2 regions of the Streptococcus sp. FSL R7-0248 genome follow, and region 2 is predicted to be linked to the other one. Evidence: predicted binding sites of a transcription regulator. Region 2 holds the regulator's gene; the other holds the start of a gene.
What was found. Region 2 encodes HrcA, which represses chaperone genes, less so after heat shock. Its sites were predicted from a motif close to TTAGCACTCNNNNNNNNNGAGTGCTAA; they were not measured.
Positions count from the first base shown of each region.

Region 1: the regulator HrcA is predicted to act here: its motif matches at 3,308-3,334, upstream of NYE32_RS02910 (ATP-dependent Clp protease ATP-binding subunit).

Region 1 is NZ_CP150201.1:571,610-586,510, reverse strand. It holds gene NYE32_RS02935 (ferrous iron transport protein A) at 1-39, opposite strand, end outside; gene NYE32_RS02930 (amino acid ABC transporter ATP-binding protein) at 211-945, opposite strand; gene NYE32_RS02925 (amino acid ABC transporter permease) at 945-1,625, opposite strand; gene NYE32_RS02920 (DUF1797 family protein) at 1,940-2,170, opposite strand; gene argF (ornithine carbamoyltransferase) at 2,239-3,219, opposite strand; gene NYE32_RS02910 (ATP-dependent Clp protease ATP-binding subunit) at 3,462-5,732, shown strand; gene NYE32_RS02905 (NUDIX hydrolase) at 5,875-6,333, shown strand; gene NYE32_RS02900 (DUF1827 family protein) at 6,343-6,645, shown strand; gene NYE32_RS02895 (Gfo/Idh/MocA family oxidoreductase) at 6,691-7,653, opposite strand; gene NYE32_RS02890 (aminoacyltransferase) at 7,751-8,986, opposite strand; gene NYE32_RS02885 (VTT domain-containing protein) at 8,964-9,647, opposite strand; gene NYE32_RS02880 (DUF3862 domain-containing protein) at 9,730-10,350, opposite strand; RNA gene ssrA (transfer-messenger RNA) at 10,396-10,745, opposite strand; tRNA gene NYE32_RS02870 (tRNA-Arg) at 10,998-11,069, opposite strand; gene rpsA (30S ribosomal protein S1) at 11,138-12,340, opposite strand; tRNA gene NYE32_RS02860 (tRNA-Gln) at 12,461-12,532, opposite strand; tRNA gene NYE32_RS02855 (tRNA-Tyr) at 12,601-12,681, opposite strand; gene NYE32_RS02850 (DUF2969 domain-containing protein) at 12,742-12,972, opposite strand; gene NYE32_RS02845 (branched-chain amino acid aminotransferase) at 13,090-14,118, opposite strand; gene parC (DNA topoisomerase IV subunit A) at 14,278-14,901, opposite strand, start outside.
Region 2 is NZ_CP150201.1:102,965-117,865, reverse strand. It holds gene NYE32_RS00685 (ECF transporter S component) at 1-88, opposite strand, end outside; gene NYE32_RS00680 (bifunctional hydroxymethylpyrimidine kinase/phosphomethylpyrimidine kinase) at 78-839, opposite strand; gene truA (tRNA pseudouridine(38-40) synthase TruA) at 832-1,578, opposite strand; gene dnaJ (molecular chaperone DnaJ) at 1,685-2,818, opposite strand; gene NYE32_RS00665 (hypothetical protein) at 3,052-3,270, opposite strand; gene dnaK (molecular chaperone DnaK) at 3,414-5,237, opposite strand; gene grpE (nucleotide exchange factor GrpE) at 5,322-5,846, opposite strand; gene hrcA (heat-inducible transcriptional repressor HrcA) at 5,885-6,919, opposite strand; gene NYE32_RS00645 (glucosaminidase domain-containing protein) at 7,110-7,694, opposite strand; gene NYE32_RS00640 (M15 family metallopeptidase) at 7,691-8,488, opposite strand; gene NYE32_RS00635 (histidine phosphatase family protein) at 8,475-9,179, opposite strand; gene NYE32_RS00630 (PFL family protein) at 9,295-10,632, opposite strand; gene NYE32_RS00625 (ACT domain-containing protein) at 10,650-10,916, opposite strand; gene NYE32_RS00620 (CapA family protein) at 11,238-12,455, opposite strand; gene srtB (class B sortase, LPKTxAVK-specific) at 12,621-13,457, opposite strand; gene NYE32_RS00610 (LPKTxAVK-anchored surface protein) at 13,544-13,957, opposite strand; gene NYE32_RS00605 (helix-turn-helix transcriptional regulator) at 14,649-14,858, opposite strand; gene NYE32_RS00600 (hypothetical protein) at 14,862-14,901, opposite strand, start outside.

The sequences.
Region 1 (14,901 bases), 470 kb from region 2:
CCGGTAAGGCGTTTTTAAGGCCGCATCATATATGAGCATTTTTCTTGACCTACTTTATTATTTTTGATACGGCATCATTATAGCATATTTATCCATCTTTTCCGCAAAATTATCCTAAACAAGAATGATTCTAGAAAAGCAGTACACAAAAAGAAAAGGCCGGAAAAGTTCCAGCCTTCACAAACAATGTATACATACTTAATGAATATCTTACAAAACCTTACTCAAGAAATCCTTGGTACGTTCTTCCTTAGTATTGTCGAAAATCTCTTGTGGGGTGCCTTCTTCGACAATAACACCGCCATCCATAAAGATAACACGATCAGCCACCTCATACGCAAAGCCCATTTCGTGGGTAACGATTGCCATTGTCATCCCTGATTTAGCAAGGTCCTGCATAACGGCAAGAACTTCACCAACCATTTCTGGGTCAAGGGCTGATGTTGGTTCGTCAAACAAGAGAACATCTGGATCCATAGCCAAACCACGTGCGATTGCAATACGTTGTTGCTGACCACCAGATAGACTTGTTGGGTAGGCATCTGCCTTATCTTTCAAGCCAACCTTTTCTAAAAGTTCCATAGCTTTCGCGTCTGCATCAGCTTTTGAAACACCCTTGGTTTTAATCGGTGACAAGGTGATATTTCCCTTAACTGTCATGTTAGGGAAGAGGTTAAATTGTTGGAAAACCATTCCCATTTTTTCACGCATTTTGAAAATGTCGTTATTCTTATCTGTAATATCCACACCTTCAAAAGAAATAACGCCTTTTGTAGGTTTCTCAAGCAAGTTCATTGAGCGTAGGAAGGTTGATTTTCCTGATCCTGAAGGACCAATGATAACCACTACTTCACCCTTTTTAATATCTAGATCAATCCCTTTGAGAACTTCATTCTTACCAAAATACTTGTGAAGATTTTTAATCTCAATAATTGTTTCTGCCATTATTTACGTCCCTCCCCAAGTCGTTGTTCCATTTGTTTCAAGAGTGCCGTCATAGCTGTTGTCACAATCAAATAATAGAAGGCTGCGAACAAGAGCGGCGTCAAAGTCAAGTAGGTCGTTGTTGCAACAGTTTGTGCACCATTCCACAATTCCATAACCCCGATGGTTTGCAAGAGCGAACTATCCTTGATAATAGTGACAAACTCGTTACCTAAGGCAGGCAAGATATTTTTAATAGCTTGAGGCAAGACCACATAACGCATGGTATTCCATGGACGGATACCGAGTGAGTAGGCTGCTTCAATCTGGCCTTTAGGAATAGACTCGATACCTGCACGTACGCTCTCAGAAATATAAGCACCACTGTTCAAAGAAAGGACGATAATACCCGGAACAATACGTGACAAATCAAGGTTTAAAATCCCAAACTGCACAGTTGGAAGGTTCATGTGGATGAGGTTAAAAGCAATCATAATCTGCACAACCATAGGAGTCCCACGGAAAACCCAAACATAAAGGCTTACTAGCCACTCCAAAGGTTTGATTCCAGAACGCTTGGCCAAGGATACCAAAACCCCAAGAATGGTTCCGAAGAAGACCACGCAGACCGAAATCATAATTGTTACTAAGACACCATAGTTAAAGTAAGACCAAAACTGTGGTAGAAATGAAAAATTCATCTAGATACTCCTTACTAATATTCTTCAATATTATATCAGAAGACTGTATAAAAATAAAGTATTTTCTTATAAATGCGATATTTCAGTATAAAAACTAAGTTATAGACATCGCTATCAAATCTCTCAAGCAAGACACCTCAAGTCCTCCTAAGATGACATCTTCCCAAAAGGTTTGTCAATGATTTGAAATACTGCCTATTTTGGTAACCCATACAAGCATTAGCCTATGCTTTCATCCTGATAAAAATGCCTGAAACTCGATAGTTTCAGGCATTCTGAATTTTTGGAACCTTGTAAAGTCCCCAAATGATTTATTAGTAAAGCAAATCGTAGATTTCCATTGCAATCAAGTCGATGCTATCAAATGAATAAGATTCACGTGCTTCAACGTCACGCAATGTGAAAACTGGACCATTTTCAGGATCGTTGCTAAATGATACTTCGGCAACAACCACTCCTTCACGTTCAAAATTACGTTTCAAATTACCACCATCAGCCGCCATCATTTCAAGACGGTTAATGATTCTCACCAAATGTGATTCCATGTTATTTCTCCTATTAATTGTGTATTTCCTACTTATTTTATCACACTTATGGGAAAAATGGGGGAATTTTAAATATTTTTCAAGGAATTGTACATAATGGCCTTAATAGAATGCATACGATTCTCAGCTTCTTGGAAGATGATGTCACTGTATTTTTGGAAGACTTGATCTGTAATTTCTAACTCTGCCAAACCATATTTATCATAGATTTCTTTCCCAATTTGGGTATTGAGATCATGAAAGGCTGGGAGACAATGCATAACGATAACATCTGGATTTTCTGTCTTGGCTAGTAGGTCTGCATTAATTTGATAAGGCAAGAGTAAATCAATACGAGATTTAAAATCTACCTCTTCACCCATAGATACCCAGACATCCGTATAAAGCATATCCACTCCCTTGACCTCTGAAATATCATCTGTAATGGTTAAGTCGGCACCATTATTATGTTTCTGAGCTAAGGCTACAATCTCATCTTCGGGTTGCAGCACCTCTGGGGCAATAATCTTGACATTAACGCCTAAAATAGCCGAAGTGACCAAAAGTGAGTTGGCCATATTATTTCTACCATCTCCAATATAGGCGATGGTCAAGTCTTCCAAACTACCGAAGTGTTCCTTCAAAGTCATGAAATCCGCAATCATTTGAGTTGGATGCCAGGTATCCGTCAAACCATTCCAGACCGGAACTCCTGAGTACTTGGCCAAATCTTCAACATCTTCTTGTTTAAAACCACGGTACTCGATTCCATCAAACATAGAACCAAGCACCTTGGCTGTATCAACTACAGATTCCTTTTTACCTAACTGAATGTCTCCAGCACCAAGGTAGGTCACATTCATACCTAGGTCCTGACCAGCCACTGTAAAAGCTGAGCGAGTTCTTGTGGATGTTTTTTCAAAAATCAAGGCAATATTTAAGCCATCTAAATATTTATGCGGAATTCTCTCCTTCTTTAACTGTTTAAATTTTATAGATAAATCGATCAACTCCTCAAGTTCCTGCTTGGTAAAGTCGATTTCTTTCAAAAATGATTTAGCTTGTGTCATAGGTATCTCTCTTTCGTTCTGAATAATATAAAAACATTATATAATATTTATACATTTTAGACAAGCGTTTTTGAATTAAAATTCAACGTTAGCACTCTTGTTAAGAGAGTGCCAAACCTAGATGCTTTTTACTTGCAATCTACCTTCCGCATGCTATAATGGAGTCATAGATTTGACCTTTTTTGACCAAGATTGTTTTCAATAAAGGTCTTTCCCAATTCAGATAGAAAAGAGGTACTGATATGCTCTGTCAAAACTGTAACCTTAATGAAGCTAGTATTCATTTGTATACCAATGTAAACGGTAATCAGCAACAAGTTGACCTCTGTCAAAATTGTTATAAAATCATGAAATCTGACCCAGAGAACCCCCTCAATCAATTCAATCAAACAGGAGGTTCCAACTTCTTCGATGATTTCTTCAGCGACCTAAATAACTTCCGTTCTTCTAACGGCGATCTTCCCAATACACCTCCAACACAAGAAGGTGGTAACCGAGGAAACGGTGGCAATACACAAGGGCCAGGCCGTCCAGGAGGACCACGCCAACAAGCTCCTCAACAGCCACAAGGTCTTCTTGAAGAGTTCGGCATTAACATCACTGACATCGCTCGTCGTGGAGACATTGATCCTGTTATTGGTCGTGACGAGGAAATCATTCGTGTCATCGAAATTCTTAACCGCCGTACCAAGAACAACCCCGTCCTCATCGGTGAACCCGGTGTCGGTAAGACTGCTGTTGTTGAAGGCCTAGCTCAAAAAATCGTTGACGGTAGCGTGCCACAAAAACTCCAAGGCAAACAAGTCATCCGTCTTGATGTGGTCAGCCTGGTTCAAGGGACTGGTATTCGTGGCCAATTTGAAGAACGCATGCAAAAACTCATGGAAGAAATTCGTCAACGTCAGGATGTTATCCTATTTATTGATGAAATCCATGAAATCGTAGGAGCTGGTAATGCTGGTGATGGCAATATGGATGCTGGAAACATCCTAAAACCTGCTCTTGCTCGTGGAGAACTTCAACTGGTCGGAGCAACAACACTCAACGAATACCGCATCATCGAAAAAGATGCCGCCCTAGAGCGTCGTATGCAACCAGTTAAGGTTGACGAACCAACGGTTGAGGAAACTATCACTATTTTGCGTGGTATTCAACCTAAATATCAGGACTACCACCACGTCAAATATACAGACGAAGCTATTACTGCAGCTGCAGAATTGTCCAACCGCTACATTCAAGACCGTTTCTTGCCAGACAAGGCCATCGACCTTCTCGATGAAGCAGGTTCTAAGATGAACTTGACCCTCAACTTTGTTGATCCTAAAGATATCGACAAACGTTTGATTGAGGCTGAAAACCTCAAGGCTCAAGCTACTCGTGACGAAGACTTTGAAAAAGCTGCCTATTTCCGTGATCAAATTGCCAAATACAAGGAAATGCAAAAACAAACCATCAAAGACCAAGATATGCCTGTCATCACAGAAAAACATATCGAAGCCATTGTGGAACAAAAAACCAATATTCCTGTCGGTGATTTGAAAGAAAAAGAACAATCACAACTTCTTAGTCTTGCTGATGATCTTAAATCACATGTTATCGGACAAGATGCCGCAGTTGATAAGATTGCCAAAGCCATCCGTCGTAATCGTGTTGGATTGGGTGCACCAAATCGCCCAATTGGTAGCTTCCTCTTCGTAGGTCCTACAGGAGTCGGTAAAACTGAACTCTCTAAACAATTAGCTATTGAACTCTTTGGTTCAGCTGACAGTATGATTCGTTTCGACATGTCAGAATACATGGAAAAACACGCCGTTGCCAAATTAGTCGGTGCCCCTCCAGGATATGTCGGTTACGACGAAGCTGGTCAGTTAACTGAAAAAGTCCGCCGTAATCCTTATTCACTCATTCTTCTAGATGAGGTTGAAAAAGCTCACCCAGACGTTCTTCACATGTTCCTCCAAGTTCTTGACGACGGTCGCTTGACTGATGGTCAAGGGCGAACTGTAAGTTTCAAGGATACCATCATCATCATGACTTCAAATGCTGGTACAGGTAAAGTAGAAGCTAGCGTTGGCTTTGGAGCTGCCCGTGAAAATCGTACCAATTCTGTGCTTAACCAGCTTGGAGATTTCTTCAGCCCTGAATTCATGAACCGTTTTGACGGTATTATCGAATTCTCTGCCCTTAGCAAGGAAAATCTCCTCACTATCGTGGACCTCATGCTTGATAATGTCAACCAACGCTTGGCTAATAACGGTATCCACCTCAGTGTAACTGAGAAAGTTAAGGAAAAATTGGTTGACCTTGGTTACGATCCTAAGATGGGTGCTCGACCACTACGTCGTACCATCCAAGATCATATTGAAGACGCTATTACTGACTTCTACCTTGAAAATCCAAACGAAAAAGATCTCAAGGCAGTCATGACTTCAAAAGGCCACATCACCATTAAGTCTGCTAAAAAAGCCGAAAAAACTGCTCAGAAAGCTGAGACAGCAAAAGAAACTGATTAAATAAAGAAACCAAGTCGCAATGGCTTGGTTTCTTTATCTTTTCATTTCCTATTTTCAAATTTATCCCTAATTCTGCCTAAATCAATAGGAAAATGAGCAAAATTTTAGTATAATATAGGCAAATAAACGTAAGGAGCAACTCATGAATCCAACATTTGGTGACAAGGTTGAGGGAGCTCATTATCAAACACGTTACGGTGTTTATGCTGTGATTCCTAACCAAGAAAAGACAAAGATTATTTTAGTCCAGGCTCCTAACGGAGCTTGGTTTCTCCCAGGTGGAGAGATCGAAGCAGGCGAGGATCACTATAGCGCATTAGAACGCGAGTTAATTGAAGAACTTGGGTTTACAGCCACTTTAGGCCAGTACTATGGCCAGGCTGATGAATACTTCTATTCAAGCCACCGTGACACTTACTATTACAATCCAGCCTATATTTATGAAGTTGTAGATTTTTCAAAAATTGGCAAACCTCTCGAAGATTTCAATAACCTGGCCTGGTTTCCAATTGACGAAGCCATTGCTAAACTTAAACGTGGCAGTCATAAATGGGGAATCGAACAATGGAAAGAAACTAACACAACAACTGGCAAATCCTAGGAGGAAACTATGAAACTCATTAATACGACCCGTACACACCAAGAACTTGTTCAAAACCAACTTGACAACACGGATGCCTTTCTCGTAGAGACCTACTCTGCTGGGAATACTGATGTTGTCTTTACACAAGCACCTAAGCATTATGAACTCTTGATTTCAAATAAACACCGTGCTGTTAAAGACAATGAATTAGAAGTTATCCGTGAATTCTTCCTCAAACGAAAAATCGACAAGGATATCGTTTTGATGGACAAACTCAGAACAGTACACACTGACAAATTGATTGAGATCTCATTCCCAACAACTGTATAAGACAAAACAAGCAATGGCTAATACCACTGCTTGTTTTTTTGTATGTTACAAAGCTTTCGAAGCTTGATCCAGAACTTCCATAACCTGACGACTATGTTCCAACTGCTTGGCAACACTGTCAAAATCCTTGGTCGCCACCATCTTTTCAAAAGCCACAAATTCATCATGCATACGATGTTGTAGACTATTGAGATTGACGACTCTCTCTTTCTGACCATTGAGGGTGACGCCAATCTCAGGGAGAGTGTTGGTTGCACCAAAAATGGTAATAGCTCCCTTATCTCCTTGAATAGTTGAACGAATCTCGGCACTACAGTCTTTAGCTCCAATGGCAACAGCCTTAAAGTGACCATAGTCCAAAACTAGAATTCCTGACGTATCCACTCCTCGCTCCACATTAGGTAGATATTCCACACGATTAGGCTTACCAAAGAGACCAACCAGGAGATGGATATTATAGATATTAAGATCTCTAAGTGCTCCCCCACCCATTTCAGGGTTGAAGGCAGGAGCAATCTCTCCTCGCTTAAAGGCATCGTAACGTGAAGAATATTGAGAATAATTGATATTCACAATCTTAATATCTCCAATATCAGACAAGGCTTCCTTAATCGCTGTAAAATTAGCCAAATATTGATTGGTAATAGCCTCCATCAAGAGAAGCTCTTTTTCTTGCGCAAGCTTAGCCAGCTCTTCAAACTCTTCCAAATGTAAGGTGAAAGGTTTCTCACAAATAACATGCTTGCCGGCCAAAAGTGCTTTCTTAGCATAATCATAGTGGGTATGGTTGGGCGTTCCCACATAAATCGTATCAACTTCTGGATTGGACAAAATCTCCTCATAATCACTAGTCGCCTGAGCCAAACCATATTGCTTAGCTAAAGCTTTAGCTTTGTCAAGTGATCGTGGTGTCGACATGATAGCTTTAAGCTCAATTCCTTCAATAGTAGTTAACACAGGAAGAACCTCTGTCACAATCATTCCTGTACCCAATAGTGCAAGTTTCATCAACTTACCTCCTTAATTTCTAATCTCTCTTTACAATGGTCCAAGCCCATATAGAGACTTATAATGAAAGAGGACTCAAATCGAAGTCCTCTAAAATTTAAGAACGTCCAAGCAGTTTCTTAACTCCTTGAATCGCTTTGTATTTAAGCGGTTGTGGATAATAGCGGAAGGTTCCCATCTTGCGAACAATGTAACCATTAAAGTTTTGTTTAAATCGCAAAACTCCATCTGAACCATCAAAAATCCCCATAATCCCAAGGAAATTATAGAAAGTAATACCACGTTTGATAGCTTGTGTCATCACATACTCTTGCAAGAGCGCTGGCGCATAAAACTTATTAAACTCAGGATAAGATCCACTAAAGAGATAAACAGCTTCTTGAGGGGTATAGACGAAAAGACTTCCAGCCAGAACAATGTCTTCCTGACCATACTTATCGATAAAGGCAGTTGCCTCTCCCTTACGAACATCAAAAGTCTCAAACTGACTTGATAGTTCTCTCAATTGGTTTTGCTTTTTCTCAGACTTTGGATTAGCCTCTAAATCAGCCTGGAGTTTAACAATTCTAGCCCCCAATTTAGCTTGATCACTTTCCAAATGGTCATAGTAATCTTGAAAATTCAGGGTAGCAACCATAAAATCAGCATTGTCACCAAAAGCATCATAAAAGTCTTGATAATAATCCAACGATTTATCACTATACTCACGACGATCAGAGGTCGCTGAAGTGATTTCTTTAAAAATGGATAACTCATCACGTTTCAGTTTTTTTAATTTAATCCCGAACGTTTTGGCTTTTTTAACCAGAGGTTTTCCCTTTTTACTAAAAGATTTGATGAGATCTTTTTCTTCAATCCCTGATAAATCCTTCACATAGTGCCAGTCAGGTTCACCACCAGGATAGCCTGTCTGTAAACCATCAAAGCTATAGCCTAAATCAGTCAATTGACTAATCAATTGCTTCTGCTCATCACTAGTTGGTTCACCATTACTATCAAAAGTTTGATAAGTATCATAAGGTTTGATTAATAGTTCAAGAGAACCATTTTCCTTAGCATAATCCTTCAAACCTTGGTAAAAGTCGCTTAGATGAGCTGTATTTGAGTGAATCGGTCCACAATTCACCTCCATACGAAGCCCACCAGTCATAGGCATGCTGTAGACAATTGCTGAGACTTCTAGCTGGTCTCCTTCTTTCCAAGCGACATAGCTAATGCTAAATCCACGTTTTTCAAGAAGCTTAGCCATTTCCTCAGTTTGCATAAAAGAACGCTCAGACACTTGTTGAGCATGTGTGTTAAATTCTTCTTTAGTTACTTGAATGAAGCTCATTTTTTTCCTTCCTAAAATGGATAAAGTAAATGACGAGTGAGATAAAAAGCAAGATGGCAAGTACTGCCACTAATGGCATTCGGATTGGACGGATATTAAGCAACAAATCTCCACTAACTGCATAAACAATCGATACTGGCGTCACTCCAATAAGTATCGCCAAAATCCTCGTCCTTGTGGGTAAATTCATTTGAACACAAGCATAATTGACCAGAGCTGATGGTATAAATGGAATAGAGAAGGCCAGTGAAATCCCAATAAAGCGATGCTTAAAGTTCTCAATATAGTTTAGAAGTTTCTCCATGCGTTTGGACTTCTCTGGCTTTTCAAGTCTTCTCAGAATTTCAAAACTAGTCAAATTCCCAAAAGTATTACCAATAATATTCATCGGAATCGCAAGCAAAGGGCCATAGAGTAGCCCAACAAAAATACAAAAAATAGAACTTGAAACTCCAGGAATAGCCGATGACAGAATCATGAGACTAAGAAGGATCAGTGCATTTTGGAAATTAGCCTGCTTAAAAACTTCTCTTAAAAAGGCTTGATCATGCTTAGCGTTGGTCCATTCCTTGATTAAGGGGATGAAGTTATTTAAAAGAGGCCATAAGAATACCAGTATTAAACCGGCTATCCCTATAAAAAATAGTCTTTTTTTGGTCATTACATCTCCATAATTTTAATCGCTCCTTTTATTATAACAAAAAAAAGCCTTCATTGATTTAGAAAGGCATCTTTTACTGCGATTACTTATTAATCAAATTTGCTTGTGACTTGTTTTCCAAGGCACCATTTTTAAAGTTAAGGGTAAGGCTACCTGTTTCACCCTTCTTAGCAACAAGGTTCGAAGACCAAAGCGCTTGTGTCATTGTTGCATCTGAAGAGACTGCAATCGAATAAACATCAGGTGTACCAAGCGTTTTGACAGCATCGTCATAGCTAGTTCCATTTTTGAGATTTTCGTACATCTTCAGTGTGATTTTAGGATCACGGACGTAAGAAAAGTTTGAAATTGACTTAACCACAGTGCTATTGTTAAAGAGTTTCGCTGTAACAACAACATTGTCATACTGCCAATTATAAACATCAAGCTTAGCATCTCCTGCTTGCTCTTGACCAGTTGATGAGGGTTCACCAAACCAGCCCTTCAAGCTATCAAGATTTGAGCCTCCTGAGAATTCTTGAGAAGCATTTGCCATGGTGATTTTATCAAAGTTCTGGCGAACATTCCCATGCTTAACAGTTAAAATCTTTGAAGCCTCATTATCCAGAGATCCCTTCGACTCAGTTTTAGACGAAGATTTTCCACAAGCAGCTAGAGTAAAAAGTGAGAGACCTAAAACGGTCAAAGACAAAAGTTTTTTCATAATAAATTCCTATATACACAAATAAAAGGCTGACGCCTCAAGTATTTATGGAGCCGGTGGGAATCGAACCCACGTCCAAACACCTGCCAACATATTCGTCTACAACCATAGGTTATGTCTTTCATTTAACAGATAGACGACACATAACTCAAGCCTTCTATCTGCGAGCCTATAAATCTCTTTTCAACCAGCTAGGCAATGGTCAAACGTAGCTTATAAATCAATAAAACCTCTAAACAAACATAAGCAATCTGCTAGAAGTCACGCGAGCAGGTGTTTAGGCTGCTACAGCGTAAGAATTAGTATTTTTTGCAGTTATATTTAACTGAGCGTTTACGTCGCCACACGAGTCGCAGAATATGCCTCATAATGCCTGTCGAATCCGTAACGACCCCAATATGAGATACTGAGTATTATATCAAATTCTTTAATAAATTGCAAAAGATTAGCCAAACTGTCTCCCCCCAATAAATCCACTATAGAGACGCTAATACAGTAGTCAACTTTGATTTTAGGATAAGCTAGTAACCATCCATCTGTATGTTTGCCTTTTTCCTTTCAACACTAAAAGATTTTACATAATAATTTCACTAAAACTTAGCAAGAAAAAAACGTTGAGCGAACAAATCATTCAACGTTTTTCTTTTTGCACCCTAAGGGAATCGAACCCCTATCTCAAGAACCGGAATCTTACGTGATATCCATTACACTAAGGGTGCTAACAGTATACTATTATAGCATACTCTAAAATAGAAAAAAAGACATGTTTCCATGCCTCTTTTTTATCTTACAATTCGATATCTCCGAAAAGATCCGCCATTGAGAATCCAGATTGAGTTTCTGGAAGTTCGTAGTCACGTTTTTCTTGACGTTTTGGACGACGTGGACGTGATTGACGTTTTTCGTTGTTTTCGCCTTCAGCGTTAGCTGGACGTTCTTCAAGAGCTTTGATAGAAAGTGATACACGTTCTGCATCAGCGTTTACTTCAAGAACTTTAACAGTAACGTCTTGACCTACTGAAAGAACATCTTTTGGATTTTCAACACGTTTGTGTGAAATTTGAGAGATGTGAACAAGTCCATCGATACCTGGCAATACTTCAACGAAAGCACCGAAGTCAGTCAAGCGTTTAACTTTACCTTCGATAACATCACCAGCAGCAAGTTTTTGTTCAACGCCATCCCATGGTCCAGGTGTTGTTGCTTTAAGTGAAAGTGATACACGTCCTGCTTCTTCGTCGATAGCAAGAACTTTTACTTCAACTTCATCACCTACAGATACAACTGATTTAGGTGAAACGTTACGTTCGTGAGACAATTCAGTCACGTGAACAAGTCCGTCAACACCACCAAGGTCGATGAAAGCACCGAAGCTTGTCAAACGAGCAACTTTACCAGTTACGATTGAACCAACTTCAAGTTTAGAGAAGACTTCTTTACGAGCTTCTGCAGCTTCAGCTTCAACAACTTCACGACGTGAAAGGATGAAACGGTTTTCAGCTGGATCAACTTCTTTAATTTTAGCGTCAAATTCTTGACCTACAAATTGTTCAGTGTTACGAACAAAACGAGTATCGATCATTGAAGCTGGAATAAATCCACGAAGACCTTCAAATTCAACTGAAAGTCCGCCTTTAACAGCGCGTGTTCCTTTAACAGTAACAACTTCTTCTTCACGACCAACAAGTTTATCCCAAGCTTTGCGAGCTTCCAAGCGTTTTTTAGATACAAGGTAAGTTACAGTATCAGTATCTTTACCAACAACTTGACGAAGAACAAGCACTTCAAGTGTTTCACCAACTTTAACAAGGTCTGCAACGTTTGCGTCACGGTCGTTTGTCAATTCACGACGTGTCAAAACACCTTCGATACCAGTTCCTTCGATAACAACATTTGCTTGATCATTATCTACTGAGATAACTTCAGCTGTTACAACGTCACCTGTGTTAACTTCGCTAACACTGTTTAGCAATTCTTCAAATTCGTTCATTCTAAAAAGATCCTCCAACAAGAGCCAGCCAATTCTGACCCTTGATAACAATATATTTTTAAAGGTACCCGCAAAGACAATGGTTAACATAGACGGTGCCAATGCACCCGATACCTTTTACTGGGGTAGCTGGATTCGAACCAACGCATGAGGGAGTCAAAGTCCCTTGCCTTACCGCTTGGCTATACCCCAATAGCAAAATGCTATAAAAAAACATCTAAGTACTTGACATCGACTATCCCGATTCAGTTTCTTAGACATGGAGAGAGAGGGATTCGAACCCCCGAACCCGAAGGAGCGGATTTACAGTCCGCCGCGTTTAGCCTCTTCGCTATCTCTCCTTAAGAACAAGAAATAGTATATCACAGTTTCTTGACCAAAGCAAGCCTTTACTTTGGATTTTAATGATTAAGATTGTACGATTCAATAATGGCAGCTACTGCATCATCCATTTTTTTGTGGAAACCTGCAACATTTTCCTTATCAACAACGGCAAACTTACTATCAATTTCCACAATTTGTCCAATCACTTTCTTGCCAACAAGAAGTTCAAAACCTTCGATGGTTGCCTTGTTGACGACTACTTTGGCATCATTAATTTGGATTTCAATTTTTTTATCTTTTTTACTCATAGATTTATACCCGATACTTGGCTCGAGCCATCCTTTCTTAATGTATCTCCTTAATTCTACCGAAAAAGAAAAAAGCTTGCAAGAGCAAGCCTTAAAATAATCAATTACTATTAAGAATTAGTCAACTTTGACAATCCAGCCTTCTGGTGCTTCAACATCACCAAATTGGATACCTGTCAACTCATCATAAAGTTTACGTGTTACAGGACCTACTTCTGTTTCTGAGTAAAAGACATGGAAGTCATCACCATGTTGTACCCCACCAATTGGTGAGATAACAGCAGCTGTACCGCAGGCACCTGCTTCAACAAATTTATCCAATTCAGAAATCTTAACATCACCTTGGATAGCTTTCATACCGAAGCGATTTTCAGCCAAGTGAAGCAATGAGAACTTGGTGATAGATGGCAAGATAGATGGGCTGAGTGGTGTAATAAATTCGTTATCAGCTGTGATACCAAAGAAGTTTGCAGAACCCACTTCTTCAATCTTAGTGTGAGTTGCTGGATCAAGGTAGATAACATCAGAGAAGTTACGGTCATGTGCAATCTTACCTGGCAACATACTTGCTGCGTAGTTACCACCAACCTTAGCAGCACCTGTACCATGTGGCGCAGCACGGTCATAATCATCTTGAATAAGGAAGTTTGTTGGAGCCAAACCACCCTTGAAGTAGTTACCTACTGGCATAGCAAAAATAGTAAAGATATACTCATCTGCTGGATGCACACCAATAATATCACCAACCCCAATCAAAAGTGGACGGAGATAAAGTGTAGCACCTGTACCATATGGTGGAACGTATTCTTCATTGGCACGCACAACTTGTTTACATGCATCTACAAATTTGTCGACAGAAACTTGTGGCATCAAAAGACGATCAGCAGTACGTTGCAAACGTTTGGCATTTTCATCTGGACGGAACAATTGAATAGAGCCATCTTTAGTACGGTAAGCCTTGAGTCCTTCGAAAGCTTCTTGACCATAGTGAAGGGCTGGAGATGCTTCTGAAATATGCAAAGTTGCATCCTCAGTCAATTGCCCCTCGTCCCATTTACCGTCTTTGAAATATGAGATATAACGGAATGGAAGTTTACGGTAATTAAATCCTAGATTTTCCCAGTCTAAATCAACTGTCATGTGTATGTCCTCTTTTCTGTTACTATGTGCTTCCTAGTATAGTCCTTTTCATTGAAAATTTCAAGGTTGTGTTGCAAAATTCTGACAATTCTTTTTAAAACAGTTCTTTAGTCTCTTAAAGAAAAAAACTCTGCTCTCTAGTAAGAGAACAAAGCTTTCTTATCATTATTTTTCAATAATTTTAGCAGAAAAGACTTCTTTGTCTGCCAACCCTTCAATAAAACTTCCATTGCTAGTACGATCTGAAAGATTTAGAAGGGACAAATCAACCTCTGCAGTTTCACCTGTCGTGGCTGTCACAAGCAAGGTCTGAGGAGCCTCCTCTACTGGTGTTGCTAGAAGATCTATCTCACCACCAGAATTTTCTGTAAAGACTGGACCAGCCGTAAAGACGCGATGTGGTTTCGTCTTAAGCTCACGAAGAACTTGGAGACCTCGACCAGCTCGCTTAGCCTGCGGGATATCAGCTGTAGCCACACGTTTGAGACTGGCTCTTTGTGTTAAAAGGTAGAAACTTTGAGTATTTGCCACAAAAACAGCCTGAACGCTATCATCATCCTTAAGATTGATTGCCTTAACACCTGCTGCCTTGGCCCCAACTACTGGCACTTCGTCCGCGTTAAAGCAAAGGGCATAACCTCTTTGAGTGATAATCATGATATCATCCAATTGAATTGGAGTGACTGTGACAATAAAATCACTATCATCCTTGAGTTTAGCGTATTTAACCGACTTAGACTTGTAGGTACGCCATGGCGTAAATTCCTTGCGTTCGAAACGTTTAATCTG
Region 2 (14,901 bases):
TCGGAATTTTAGCTACGAATCCAAAGGTCACTGATAAAGCCGTTAAGATAGCTAATAATGTTAGCTCTTTTGTTTTCTTATTTTGCATATTGAACTACTCCAAATTCATTTGATTGTTTAATTGATTCATAAACAAAGGCTTTAGCATTTGCTACAGCTTCCGTTTCTGAACATCCTTTAACTAATTCACTAGCTATACTTGAAGCAAATGTACATCCTGCACCGGTATTATTTTTGTCTAGCACAGCTTCTTCAAACAATTTGTAGTCTGTTCCATCATAAAAGACATCTATCGCTTTAGTACTATCCAAGCGGTTTCCACCCTTAACAACGACAGTCTTAGCTCCTAATTCATTGAGATAGCTAGCCGCATACTTCATGTCATCAAGAGTCTTGACCTTTCTATCTATAAGCAGTTCGACTTCAGGTAAGTTCGGAGTGATAACCGTGATATAAGGGAAAAATTTAACCAATTCATCACGTAGTTGAGAAACTTCAACGTCATGAGTCTCCTTACATACTAAAACGGGATCCAAGACAATTGGAATATCAGAATGATTTTTAACAAAATCCAACGTTAATTCTGCGATTTCAACGTTAGGCAACAAACCAATTTTAATTGCTGAGAAGGGGACATCTTTTAGTGAATCAAGTTGTTGTTTAAAAACATTAGTATCAACCGGAATGACCTCAAAACCATTCTCAGTCATAGCTGTTAGACAGGTAAGAGCCACAAATCCATGCTGTTTATTTGTGGTAAATGTCGCTAAATCTGCATGAAGTCCGCCACCACTAAAAATATCATTCCCTGAAATCGCTAAAATCAATTCATTACTCATATCGTATCTCCTTTAAATACAAACCATTACCAGCTGCCGTTGGTCCTGCAAGATTACGGTCACGACTTTCTAACACTGTCTTAACTTGCGAAACAGGCATGCGACCATTGCCAATCTTCAACAAGGTGCCAACCATATTTCTAACTTGCTTATAGAGAAAACCATTACCAGAAAAAGTAAAGATATAAAATCCAGTTTTCTCATCGATAGATACACTAGCCTGTGTAATTGTACGTTCTTTATTTTCTACAGAAGTTCCTGAAGCTGTGAAGCCTGTAAAATCATGTGTACCGACCAAATCCTTAGCAGCCTCCTGCATATGTGCTAAACTTAGAGGGTAGGGATAGTGGGTCGCATAATTACGCATCATGGGGTTCTTAGGTCGCCCTGCATCTACTAGGAACTCATAAGTTTTACTGTGTTTGTTGTATCGCGCATGGAATTCCTCCGATACAAGTTCGATACTAACAACATCAATATCATCTGGACATTGCGTATCTAAACCGAAACGCAACTTCTCTAGATTTCGCTCTTGGGGCAAATCAAAGTGAATAACTTGTCCATAGGCATGAACACCTGCATCTGTCCGACCCGCCCCATGAACGGTGACAGGTGTACCGCTATTTAACCGTAAGAGAGTCTTTTCAAGCTCTTCTTGAATAGAACGTGCATTTGGTTGTCTTTGAAAACCTGAGAAAAGTGTACCATCATAGGAAATTGTCGCTTTGTATCTAACCATAGAATTATCATATCAGATTTTTTCAAGGATAAAAAGTAGGTCGATCACCAACTGACCCCATACAGGTTTTTGTCATAAAGAAAAAGACGCATTAAGCGTCCTTCCTTTATAAATCTTCTAAAGCATCCTTTACCTTATTGAAGAAACCTTTTTTCTGTGGTGCGATTTTTTCATCACCACTTGCTTTGGCAAATGCAAGGAGAGCTTCTTTTTGAGCATCATTTAGCTTCGTAGGAGTTACAATCTTAACTGTAACGTGTTGATCTCCTTGTGAACCTCCACGAAGACGTGGAGCACCCTTTCCTTTTAGACGGAAAGTTTTGCCTGTTTGAGTTCCTGCTGGGATGGTCATCTCAACATTTCCGTGAACCGTTGGTACTTCGACAGTGTCACCAAGGGCTGCTTGGACAAAGGAAATATTAAGTGTATAGTAAATTGTTGATCCATCACGCGTAAATTTATCGCTTGGATTAACATTGATGATTACAAAGAGGTCTCCATAAGGACCACCATTGAAACCAGCTTCACCTTGACCAGCAAGACGGATTTGTTGACCTGTTTCAACACCTGCTGGAATCTTGACAGATACTTTGTGGCTTTGTTTTTCATGTCCTGTTCCATGACAAGTTTGACATGGCTCTTTAATTTCTTGACCTGTTCCATGACAAATATCACAGGTTACTTGACGACGCATCATACCAAGTGGTGTTTGCGTATCAACATTGATAACCCCTTGACCATGACAGCGACCACAAGTTACAGGGCTTGTTCCAGGTTTTGCACCAGATCCTGAACATGTCTTACATGTCGCTTCACGATTATAGTGCACTTCTTTTTCGGCACCAAAAATCGCCTCTTCGAAGCTTAGGTTGACACGGTACTGAAGATCATCACCTTGACGTGGAGCATTAGGGTTACGAGTAGCACTACCACCAAAGAAGCTAGAGAAGATATCCTCAAAACCTCCAAAGCCTGCACCACCATCGAAGCCTCCAAAGCCTCCTTGACCACCAAAACCATTCGCACCATCTGGTCCGTATTGGTCATAGGCTGCACGTTTTTGGTCGTCACTTAAAGTTTCGTAGGCCTCTTGGACCTCTTTATATTTTTCTTCCGCACCTGGTTCTTTATTAATGTCTGGGTGGTATTTTTTAGACATCTTACGATAGGCACGTTTAATTTCATCTTGAGAGGCATCCTTAGATACCCCAAGACGATCGTAATATTCGGTATTGTTCATACAAGATACTAAGAGCGAACAGAAAGCGACTGAAATTTAGGAAACCGACAAGAAATCATGATTTCTTAGGAGGTTTGTCTAATTTCCTAGCTTTCCACTCGTGTTCAATTTCTCGAACACTCTTTGTTCCTTTCTATTTTATATTTGTTACGATACGAAGTAAAACTATATCTTATATTCACTTCACTTATTTTAGCGAAAAACAGAGGCTGGTTTGCAACCTCTGCTATTACTTATAGGTAGTTTCTCAACCATTCAGGCATCGCCTCATCATCAATATCCCAAGAATCAACCACATGTTCGTCTTCTTCCCATGTGTTTTCATGTCCATCAAAAAATTTATGGCGAGAACATTTGTATTTAACTACCGTTTCATTCTCTAAGCGATATTCATTCCAGTAGTAGCTCTTACCGTGGCCTTTCCACTCATTAGTTGTATAAATCGTAGTCATAAAATCAATCCTCAAAACATCTCAATTATTTATTTCTAATAAGTCTCTTCTCTACAGGTGTTGGTAACATCTATAGGAATCTTGAACTTATCTAATGAATCGATAGCATTAAATATATTAATATCGTGGCCTATCACATTCTCTTATTTTTCAGTAAACTCTCCGTCTACGACATCGTCGCCTGAGTTATCTGCTGTTTGTGCACCTTCTGCTCCTGCTTGAGCTTGTTGTGCTGCTGCAGCTTGTTCGTAAAGTTTAACTGCAAGAGCTTGAGCTTTTTCGTTAAGAGCTTCCAATTTAGCCTTCATGTCATCAAGATTGCCTGATTCTTGAGCTTTCTTAAGGTCATCAAGGGCTGATTGAGCAGCATCACGTTCTGTGTCGAAGCCTTTACCTTCTGTTTCTTTGATTGTCTTTTCAGTTGCAAAGATAGCTTGGTCAACTTCGTTACGAAGATCTACTTCTTCTTTACGTTTTGCATCTGCTTCAGCATTTGCTTCAGCATCTTTCATCATCTTTTCAATTTCTTCGTCTGTCAAACCAGAGTTAGATTGGATGACAATTGTTTGTTCTTTTTGAGTTCCAAGATCTTTAGCTTTAACAGATACGATACCGTTCTTATCAATATCGAAAGTAACTTCGATTTGTGGGATACCACGAGGTGCAGCTGGGATATCAGTCAATTGGAAACGTCCAAGAGTCTTGTTATCTGCTGCCATTGGGCGTTCCCCTTGAAGAACGTGGATATCAACGGCTGGTTGGTTGTCTGCTGCAGTTGAGAAGACTTGTGACTTAGATGTTGGAATTGTAGTGTTGCGGTCGATGAGTTTTGTGAACACTCCACCCATTGTTTCGATACCAAGTGACAATGGAGTTACATCAAGAAGGACAACGTCTTTGACATCACCAGTAATAACACCACCTTGGATAGCAGCACCCATAGCAACTACTTCATCAGGGTTAACTGATTTATTTGGTTCTTTACCAGTTTCAGCTTTAACAGCTTCTACAACGGCAGGAATACGAGTTGAACCACCGACAAGGATGACTTCGTCAATATCTGACAAGCTCAAACCTGCATCTGAAAGGGCTTGACGAACTGGAGTTTTCGTACGTTCTACAAGATCACGAGTCAAATCATCGAATTTCGCACGAGTCAATGTCATTTCCAAGTGAAGAGGTCCAGCCTCACCAGCAGTGATGAATGGCAAGCTGATTTGTGTTGATGTGACACCAGAAAGGTCTTTCTTAGCTTTTTCAGCTGCGTCTTTCAAACGTTGAAGAGCCATCTTGTCTGTTGACAAGTCGATACCATTTTCTTTCTTGAATTCTTCAACCATGTGGTCGATGATTTTTTGGTCAAAGTCATCACCACCGAGTTTGTTATCCCCTGCAGTTGCCAATACATCAAAGACACCATCACCAAGTTCAAGGATAGATACGTCGAATGTACCACCACCAAGGTCGAATACCAAGATTTTTTCTTCTTTATCAGTCTTATCCAAACCATAAGCAAGGGCTGCTGCTGTTGGTTCGTTGACGATACGTTCTACTTCAAGACCAGCAATTTTACCAGCGTCTTTAGTTGCTTGACGTTGAGCATCGTTGAAGTAAGCAGGAACTGTAATAACAGCTTTGGTTACTTTTTCACCAAGGTAATCTTCAGCATAACCTTTCAAGTATTGAAGAATCATTGCTGAAATTTCTTGTGGTGTGTATTCTTTACCGTTTGCAGAAACTTTTTCAGAAGTACCCATCTTAGATTTGATAGAGATGATTGTATCTGGGTTTGTTACTGCTTGACGTTTTGCAGCGTCACCAACGATGATTTCACCATTTTTGAATGACACAACAGATGGAGTTGTGCGGTTACCTTCTGGGTTTGCGATAATTTTTGATTCAGTTCCTTCAAGAACTGCTACTGCTGAGTTTGTTGTACCTAAGTCAATACCAATGATTTTAGACATATGTTTTTCCCCTTTTTACTTAATTTCTATTTTGCTTTTTTATCTTTCATTCATAGTTTTCTGTCATTTCGGACAAGTTTTCAATTAATTATATACAACTACCATAGCTGGGCGTAAGACGCGTTCGTGGAGTTTATACCCTTTTTGGAAAACTTGTGCAATCGTATCTGCTGGATGTTCATCATCTGCAGGCATTGTTTGAATAGCCATGTGGAAGTTATGATCGAAATCACCATCTGCTGGAATTTCTTCAATCCCTTCCTCTTTAAGAGCATGCACTAAACTTTCTTGCACCATTTCCAAACCTTTTTTGACATCATCAGTCAAGCCCTCAACGGCAAGAGCACGTTCAAGGTTATCAAGTGATGGCAAAATTGCTTTTGCCAAATCTTGGCTACGATACTTTTGTAATTGTTGACGTTCTTCATTAGAACGGCGCTGAATGTTTTGCATTTCTGCATGAGCACGAAGGTATTTGTTTTCAAATTCTTCGGCACGCGCTTGGGCTTCTTCAAGTTCAGAAGGTTCGCTTACTTCCTCTACAACTTCTTCAGTTGTCTCAGTAGCTTCCTCTTCTTTCACTTCTTCTTTTTTAATATCTTCAGTCAAGGCATACACCTCTTTCTATACTTTTTAAATGTTATATCTTAGCTAACTTCATAATGGTTACTATTGAGGTAACGGTAATAATCCGTCAACTTCATAACCAAAACTCTACTAATAACATTGACCAAACTAACCATGCGACGATAATCCATTTCAACTGGGCCAATCACATGCATGAGCGCCATCCCACGATAAGGAATCAGGAATTTATGACTCATAACTGTGACATTTTCAAGCGCTTCTTCAGTTGATTCTGCAACCGAAATCTTGGTCACTTCATCATCGGAGATAGCTGATCGAAGCTCAAGTGCCACATGTTGTGGATTGTCCAAAAATTGATAGGTTTTTAAGTCGGCATAAGTCAGTGATGCAACCTTACCTTCGATGAAAATCAATTCCTTAAAAAGTTGTGAAAAGATATAATCAAACAAATCTAGAACATTATCTGTTATCTTGAAATACTTTTGCACAATCTGAGGAATCTCAGTTCTCAATCGGTAATGGATATCTAAGACAGTGTTTCCCAAAAAACGTTCTTGAACAAGCTTATGAAGAATTTCCAAATCACTAGACAAGAAATTTTTTGGAATAGCAAACTGAACTGTCACAGGCTTAGATTCATCTAGAGTAAGAACCGCTAAAGCGTCGTGATTGGATAGATGAACAATATCAAATCCAGTCAGACGTTGTCGTGTCGGTTCCACATCTTGAATCACTGCTGTGCATCCTGTCATTTCTGCCAGCAGCTTTGCCGCTGCATCCAAGATATCTTCAAGTTTGAAAGCTTCAAAGTCGAAAGCTTTAACCACTTGATAAACATCTTGTTCATCAATCGCATCAAGATTTAAAGAATTAGCGACGAAATACTGGAAACCTGCTCGGCTTGGCATACGCCCACTAGAAGTATGAGCTTTTTCAAGATAGCCCATCTTTTCTAGCTTGGCCATGTCATTACGAATGGTCGCTGAACTCGAATCAATTGATTCTTGTAATGCTTTAGAACCAACCGGTTCATGTGTACGAGTGAACATCTCAACTATCAAATTCAAAATAGTGTTTTGCCTTTGCGTAATCACGATGTCACCTCATTTCTATTTGTTAGCACTCTAATACATCGACTGCTAACTTATGATTCTATTATACACCTAAACTTGAACATGTCAACCCAAAAAACCAAAAAAATTAGCACTCTTTTTGAGAGAGTGCTAAAAATACATCTCAAGAACTAGAGAAGCAAAAAAAGAGCACCTCCGAGGTACTCTAATCTTATCGATCATATTTTGACAAATGATCGGTCTCAATAATAGATATGAGGTGTTTGGCGTAACCTGGATCACTGCTAAAACCCGCAGCTTGTAGTTTTTCTGCCGCAACTTTATAACTAGTCGTTCCCGCCACCTCTTTATAGGTCGACTCGCCCCACGTTCCTTGGCGAAGTTCTTCTAAATAAGTCATCATAGAACTTGACCAATCCTTAAAAACTGCAAAATCCACCTTTTGGTATTGCCATTTACCTTTACTGTAGATACTATCCTTTAAACGAATACGTTCTTGACCTGGCTGAGCAGGGAGACTGTAAATGTTATGATATTTAACAGATAAAAGACTGCTACCATAATTCGACTCATATGCAGCTTGACTAAGGAGAATAGACGCAGGTACACCATAGTTTTTAGACATCTTTTGAGCTGTTGGAGCTAAGGTCTCAATAAACTCTTGCTGCGTGTAAGCAACCTTTACCGAACGAGCATTATCATCTGTAGAGGCATGAAGAATCAAAGGTAAGACAATACCTAAAGCGAAAACAGCAACTAAGGTTATGAAGGCTTTTAGTTTAAAACGTCGTCTCACTTAGTTTTCTCCTTTAATAATGCCAAATATTCCTCCAAAGTAAGATTATGTTCAGTCATATACTCTGCTGACTCTTTACCAACATAGCGGAAATGCCAATCCTCGTAGCCTACACCTGTTGACGATGTTTTACCATCTGGAAAACGAAGAACAAAGCCATATTTCGGCGCTAACTCTTTAACTTTAGCTACTGTATCTGGATCTGCTTCATTTAAGCTATCTACAGTACTCATATCAATCGCAAGACCCGTCTGGTGTTCACTCGCTCCTGGTGGTTGTGAATAGGTTTGAACCTTTTTCTCCGCCTGAGACTCCGTCAAACTTGGGTCAGCAGCCATTTCCTGCTGAACATAACTGTTATAAAGTTCTGTCTGATAAGCAACACTACGATAACCTGATATCAAGTGGTAACTTGGATCAATTTCTTGAGCAGCCGCTAAAAACTCCTTAACATTCTTAGCAATTCTTGCATCTACAGAAACACCATCGACATCAGCAATCTCAGGATTAAGTTCTTTAGACTTATTATCTCGATTTACCAAAAGCAATTCCCAGTCTTTAGGCGATACATCAGGTAGTCCCTTTGTATCCTTGCTTCGAGTCGCATCGGTAGCTTGCTTACTACTTTTTATTACCGACGATCCATTGGTTTGTTGAACCGTACGACTGACACCAAATACAGAATAAAGTCCTGCTGCAACTAAAAGGACTGCAATCAAGACACTACTGATAATCAAAAACCAGTTGGTTTGCTTTTTCGCCTGACGGCGACTTGGATAGTTATTTTTTACCATTTTCTTTTTCTATTATCTCTCGCCCAACCTGACGATAAGTCATATCGCCAAGTGCTTCTAATGTAAATTTACCATTTTCATAAGCAACAACAGTAACCGAACCGTTGTCCAATGAAGGATGCTCGACAGAAGGATCAATTAACCAAGCAAAGGTTGCAATGGTCATACCGTGACTAACAACGATAGCATTACCACCACCAGACCTCTCAAGATCCTCAGCAATAGCTGTAAACCCTTCTAAAATACGTTTTCTGAGCACTTCCCAAGACTCTGCCCAACCAGCCGTATCCACATCAAGGATACCTTGTGCAAGTTCAGGATAAGTTACCTCATGTAACTCCTTACCTTGAAAAGCATCTGTTCTCGGTAGCACACCGTAGAAAAGTTCACCATCATAGCCACCATCTAAACTACCAAAACACCACTCACGAATACGTTTGTCACGTTTATAGGGAATAGTTTCTAAACCCGTCTCACGCAAAATGATATCCATAGTTTGAATCGTTCGACCTGAATCACTAGAATATGCAGCTTTAAAAGGAATACCTGCTGCTTTCAGACCTACCCCTAATTCACGAATACCTTCTTCACCGAATGGGGTCAATGGGCTATCAGACCAACCTTGTGCACGACCAATGGTGTTAAACATGGTTTTGCCGTGTCTTGCAATATACAACTTAACCTTACTCATAGTGCCCCTTCTTTCCGTCATTTTTGAATTCATTATAGCACAAATCCCCTCGACTATCTAGCCAGCGAGACCATCAGAAAATGCCTTACCAATTGGCAAAGCATTTATCATCCGTTTAGTTTTTAAAGCTGTGAACAGGAGCTGGGATTTGACCACCACGCGCAATAAAGTCAGCCGATGAAGCTTTGTTTACCTTCATTACCGGTGCATACCCAAGAAGACCTCCAAGTTCCAGCATGTCACCTTCCTTACCATAAGGAATAATACGAACAGCTGTTGTTTTCTGGTTAATAACACCGATAGCCGCTTCATCAGCAATCATGGCCGCGATTGTGGTATCTGGCGTATCAGCAGGAATAGCAATCATGTCTAGACCAACAGAACAGATGGCTGTCATAGCTTCCAATTTTTCAAGGTTGATATGACCAGATTTAACAGCCGCAATCATCCCCTCATCTTCAGAAACTGGAATAAAGGCACCTGACAAACCACCAACTTGATTACATGCCATGATACCACCTTTTTTAACTTGGTCATTAAGAAGGGCTAGAGCTGCAGTAGTACCATGTGTACCAACAACTTCAAGACCCATAGCTTCAAGGACACGGGCTACTGAATCACCAACTGCTGGTGTTGGCGCAAGAGACAAATCTACAATACCGAACTCGACACCAAGGCGTTCGCTGGCCATTTGACCAACCAACTGACCAACACGTGTGATTTTGAAGGCGGTCTTCTTAACTGTTTCAGCTAGAACATCGAAACTTTCGCCTGGAACTTTCTCAACTGCACGTTGCACAACACCAGGACCTGAAACCCCAACATTGATTACAACATCAGCCTCACCAACACCGTGGAAAGCACCTGCCATAAAGGGATTATCTTCAACCGCATTGGCAAAGACAACCAATTTACCTGGACCCATTGGATCTGCCTGAGAAGCCTCTTTGATGATATGTCCCATGTCACGTACTGCTGTCATGTTAATACCGGTCTTTGTTGAACCAATGTTGACAGACGAACAGACAAAATCAGTCTCAGCAAGCGCACGTGGAATAGAATTGATAAGAATCTCATCACCTTTTTGGTAACCCTTTTGAACGAGCGCAGAGAAACCACCAATAAAGTTAACGCCGATTTTCTTAGCTGCTCGGTCAAGCGCCTTCGCAAAAGGTACATAGTCTGTAGCATCTGTTGCCGCACCGATGATTGAAATCGGAGTAACAGATACACGTTTATTAACAATCGGAATACCAAGTTCAGCCGCAATCTCGTCGCCAACAGTTACCAAATCCTTAGCCTTAGATACAATCTTGTTATATACTTTTTCCGCTGCCTTATCGATATCTGAATCGATACAGTCTAGGAGTGAGATTCCCATGGTAATGGTACGAACATCAAAATTCTGTTCCTCAATCATGGCAATGGTTTCTGTGACCTGTTTAATATCCATTTTAAGCTACTCCTATCTTACAAGTTGTGCATCGCATCAAAAATCGCTGAACTTTGGATGTTGATTTTAACGTTCAATGACTCACCAAAGGCTTCCAATTCAGCACGTAGGTGTGTAAAATCTTGTTTGCCTTCCGATGATACAACCGCCATCATGGTAAAGAATTCATCAAGGACTGTTTGAGAAATATCATCAATATTCAAACCAAGTTCTGCCACCTTAGTCGCAACACCCGCAACAATACCTGCTTTGTCCTTACCTACAACTGTAATAATTGCTTTCATGAGAAGCCTCCATCATTTTATTTTGTATAATTTTAGCATATTTTGATTAAAAATGCTATTTTTTATGAAAATTGCCTCTTTTTTCTTGAAAAAGACGAATATTTCAGCAACATTTAATCATTATCGTTTATGAAAACATCCTCTCTTTGACCTAACTACTTGTGGATAAACTTGTTCACAACCTAAATAATTTCCTTCTTTTAAAACCTTGAAAAATCAATATTCAACACAGTTAACAGACTTATCCACACCTGTGGATAAGTCTGTGGGTAACTTGTCGATAAACAAAAAATACCGCCAAATTTAGGCGATATCTTAGCTTTATTTCCATTTTAAATTAACATGGGCATTCATTTCTTTATAGGCAGTATCGATACGTTCTTTGGTCTCTTCATCTAGTTTATTTCTATATTTACCACCTTTAATGAAATCCTCTAAAATATAAGTTTGGTAAGTATACAAAGGATACCCCTCTGGCGAAGTTGTTCCTTTAGGCGTACGGTTAACCCAAGTCGGATGTGCTTGAGCCGTCTTAATCGTGGTTTGACCATTCTTTTTCTCAAGGGTCACATCCATTAAGACACCTCTCTCTGTCCACTCTGCACTATCCACACCATCCATAGTCTCTATGCGCTGGTTAGAGATAAAATTCCCCATTGAGTAAATAATAAGTTTTTGCTGCCCATCCTTTTTAACCACCTCTGAAGGCTCAACCACATGAGGATGACCTCCAAAGATAATATCGGCACCCCAATCAATCATCTTATGATAGAGTTTAACCTGTTCATCTGTCGGTTCCAAACGATACTCAACACCCATCTGAGGCATAATAACCGTGATATCTGCTTCTTTTTCCGCACGCTGAATCTCAGCTTTCATACGTTTTTCATCCAAATTCGATAAGTGGTCTGCAACCTCTTTATCCGTCAAGTTCGACTCTAGGCCATTGTAACCATAAGCATAGGAAAGTATTGCAACCTTGATACCATTAACATTCTTGATGAGGAGTGGCGCCTTGTCACGAACTGGCTTTTCATAAACACCAACAGGATCAATTCCTACTTTTTTAAAAGCATCAGCTGTTGTAAAAGCTCCCTCTAAACCAGAATCCAAGATATGATTATGAGCCAAATCCATAACATCATAGCCAGCATCCTTAATAGCTGCGGTCACTGATTGAGGAGCATTAAACAGAGGATAGCCTGACAAAGGATAGTCAGGATTGATAGTTCCCTCAAAATCACCCAAAACCAAATCAGCCTGCTTTAACCACGGCTTCACATAAGTAAAATTCTCCGTGAAATCATAGCTACCATCTGCCTGCAGGGCACTCATATAGAGACCGTCATGATAGAGCAAGTCCCCATTAGCCATGATACGTGCTGTCTGTACCTGGTTCGAGGCATTCTTTTGCTGTTCGTTCTTACTATGAACAATTAAAATCTCAAGAAAAAGCAAACCTAAGACAAGAGCAATTAACCCCATCAAAATCTTATTAGTCATCGCATTGTCACGCTTTTTAGCCTGGCTCTGTTTCATAATACTCTCCTTTTTCATACTTCTAGTGTACCAAAAAAACTTATCCATTGATGATAAAAAAGATTAATAAACGGTTACATCTCAATTCCACGACGATTGAAAAGATCAGTTTTCTTAGACAAGATAAAAACTCTACTTCATACTGAAGTAGAGTTCTGTTAATAATTAGCGTGTTGGTGTGTATTCCAAATCTTTACCATGTTTAGCTACAAAATCAGACATTTCAGAGTCTGGAATTTGACGTAAGTAGAGATTGGCACGAATCGTTTCATCTTCCTCACGACAAGTAGAAAGAACGAGGTATTTATCTGAAGCACTAACCTTCAAATCCTTGTTTTTAACACTTGCTTGATCATAGATAATATCCAACTGTTGTTTAAAGTCTTTATCGCTTTCAAATGATGTACGATAGAAAGCTGTGTCTTCAGGCACAATTACCATAGCAAGCGCTTCATAATAGTACTTACGTTGAGGCGTCTCAATAACAACATATTTGTGTTTATCAAAGAACGACTGATCACTATAGTAGTTAACATCGTTGAACATACGACTATCAGCAACCTTACTGCCTCGAGCATGGCCGAAGAGCCAAGTCAAACGATCACTGAAATCTTTCTTATTGTCTGTATCCATGAAGACAGTTCCCAAATATGGAACGTTTCCTCCATCGAATGTTTTATCTAAATAGGTTGAATTGTCCGTTGTTTGAACAACCGGCTCATCCAATTTAGTCCCTGGTGCATAGACATAAGCGATAGTATCAGGGTTTGTTGCCTCAAGACCATCAAATTTATTTTTGAGGTAGGCTTTCTCCTCATCTGAAACTTTATAAGTGTTTGCTTTTTTAGTCGTTAAAACACTCTTAACACCATTAGAGGATGATGCTGTTGGAGACATAAACTGGAAGCCAAGGAAAATTGCCAAAGCAGCAATTACTACGGCAGAAATCCCAGCAATCAGTTTATTGCGAGATCCATTAGATTTACGATTGTGATTACTCATGAAATGTCAAATCCTTTTCTTTATCCATAGAAAAATATCACCGAAGCTTAAGCTCCAGTGATATTCTTTTTAGCAATAACAGTTAATTATTTAACAGCTGCTGTGTTTGGAAGAGCTTTAGCTTCAGCTTTAGCTGCTGGAGCTTTCTTTTCTGCAGCTTTAACAGCTTTAGCTTCTTCTTTAGCATCTTTGTTAGCGTTAGCTTTATCAGTAACTACAAATTCATCTTTGATGATGTTTCCGTTAGCATCACGTTTTGGTTCGATGTGTTCACCAGCATCTTCAAATTTTTGTTTAGTTGAATCTGCGTCAACGTTGTTAAGACCATCTTTAGCAGCTTGAGTAAGACCACCTTCGTTGTTTGTGAAGAAGTCACCACCAGTTGCTTCAGTTTTGTTATCAAGGTTTCCAGTGTGAACGTTACCGTCGTTAGCGAAAACTGCTGCTGATGAAGCGAATACTGCAAGAACTGCAGCTGATGTAAGCAATACTTTTTTCATAATTGTTTCTCCTCTAATGGATTATTATATATTTAGTATCAGGACCTCCCTGACATCTATAGATTATAACACTATCTAGAGATATGTCAACAATTTTTAAAAACTTTTTTAAATTTTTAATATATCCTACAATTCCTACAAACAAAGGGTTTTTGAAGTCTGTTACCAAACAGTAATAATTAATCATTTTTAATTTTAATGTTATTTTAGGTAATTTATTATGTCCTCTGCTAAGTTTAAATACAAATTTAAATCATATATAAAAGCATAATTTGTAAAATATACATTCATTATTATGTGAAGTTTTTTGGCCAAAAATCAAGAGATATTTAATAGATGTATAAAACCCTTTACTGATAATATGTTTGAAGTATATAACAATATCATCTTTCAAATGAATGTACTCATTCACTCTGAGCGCTTTTGTATGATAACTACATAATATGCAGGGCCTAAAAACCGAATATATTAGAGAAACATTAGCATTTTTAAAAACATTTCTGCCTAAAAAGTTCTATTATTGGGTTAAAATGCTTGAAAAATAAACTATTATCTTATTTTTAAAAGCGTTTCAACTAAGGTGAAGTCAAGAAAATTCCTTTGAAAACACTCCCTCTTACCAAGACCTCTTCTCAGAATAACAAGTCTCCAAAAAACTAATACACAAATCAATTGGATTGTTTTACTTCTCTTATTTCAGACGAAATAGTTCTTCCACTTGTTTATTAAAGACCTGTGCTATTTTTAAAGCCATTTCCAACGAAGGGTTGTAGCGGTTATTTTCTAAGTGAACAATCGTTTCTCTCCGTATTCCTACTTGATCTGCTAAATCTTGTTGAGTCATACCATAAGCTTCCCTTACTTCTTTCAAGTTAGTCTTTATTTTACTTTCTTTCGCCATATTTCATCCCCTTTTTTCAATGATAAAGTAAGTAATGGCAAAT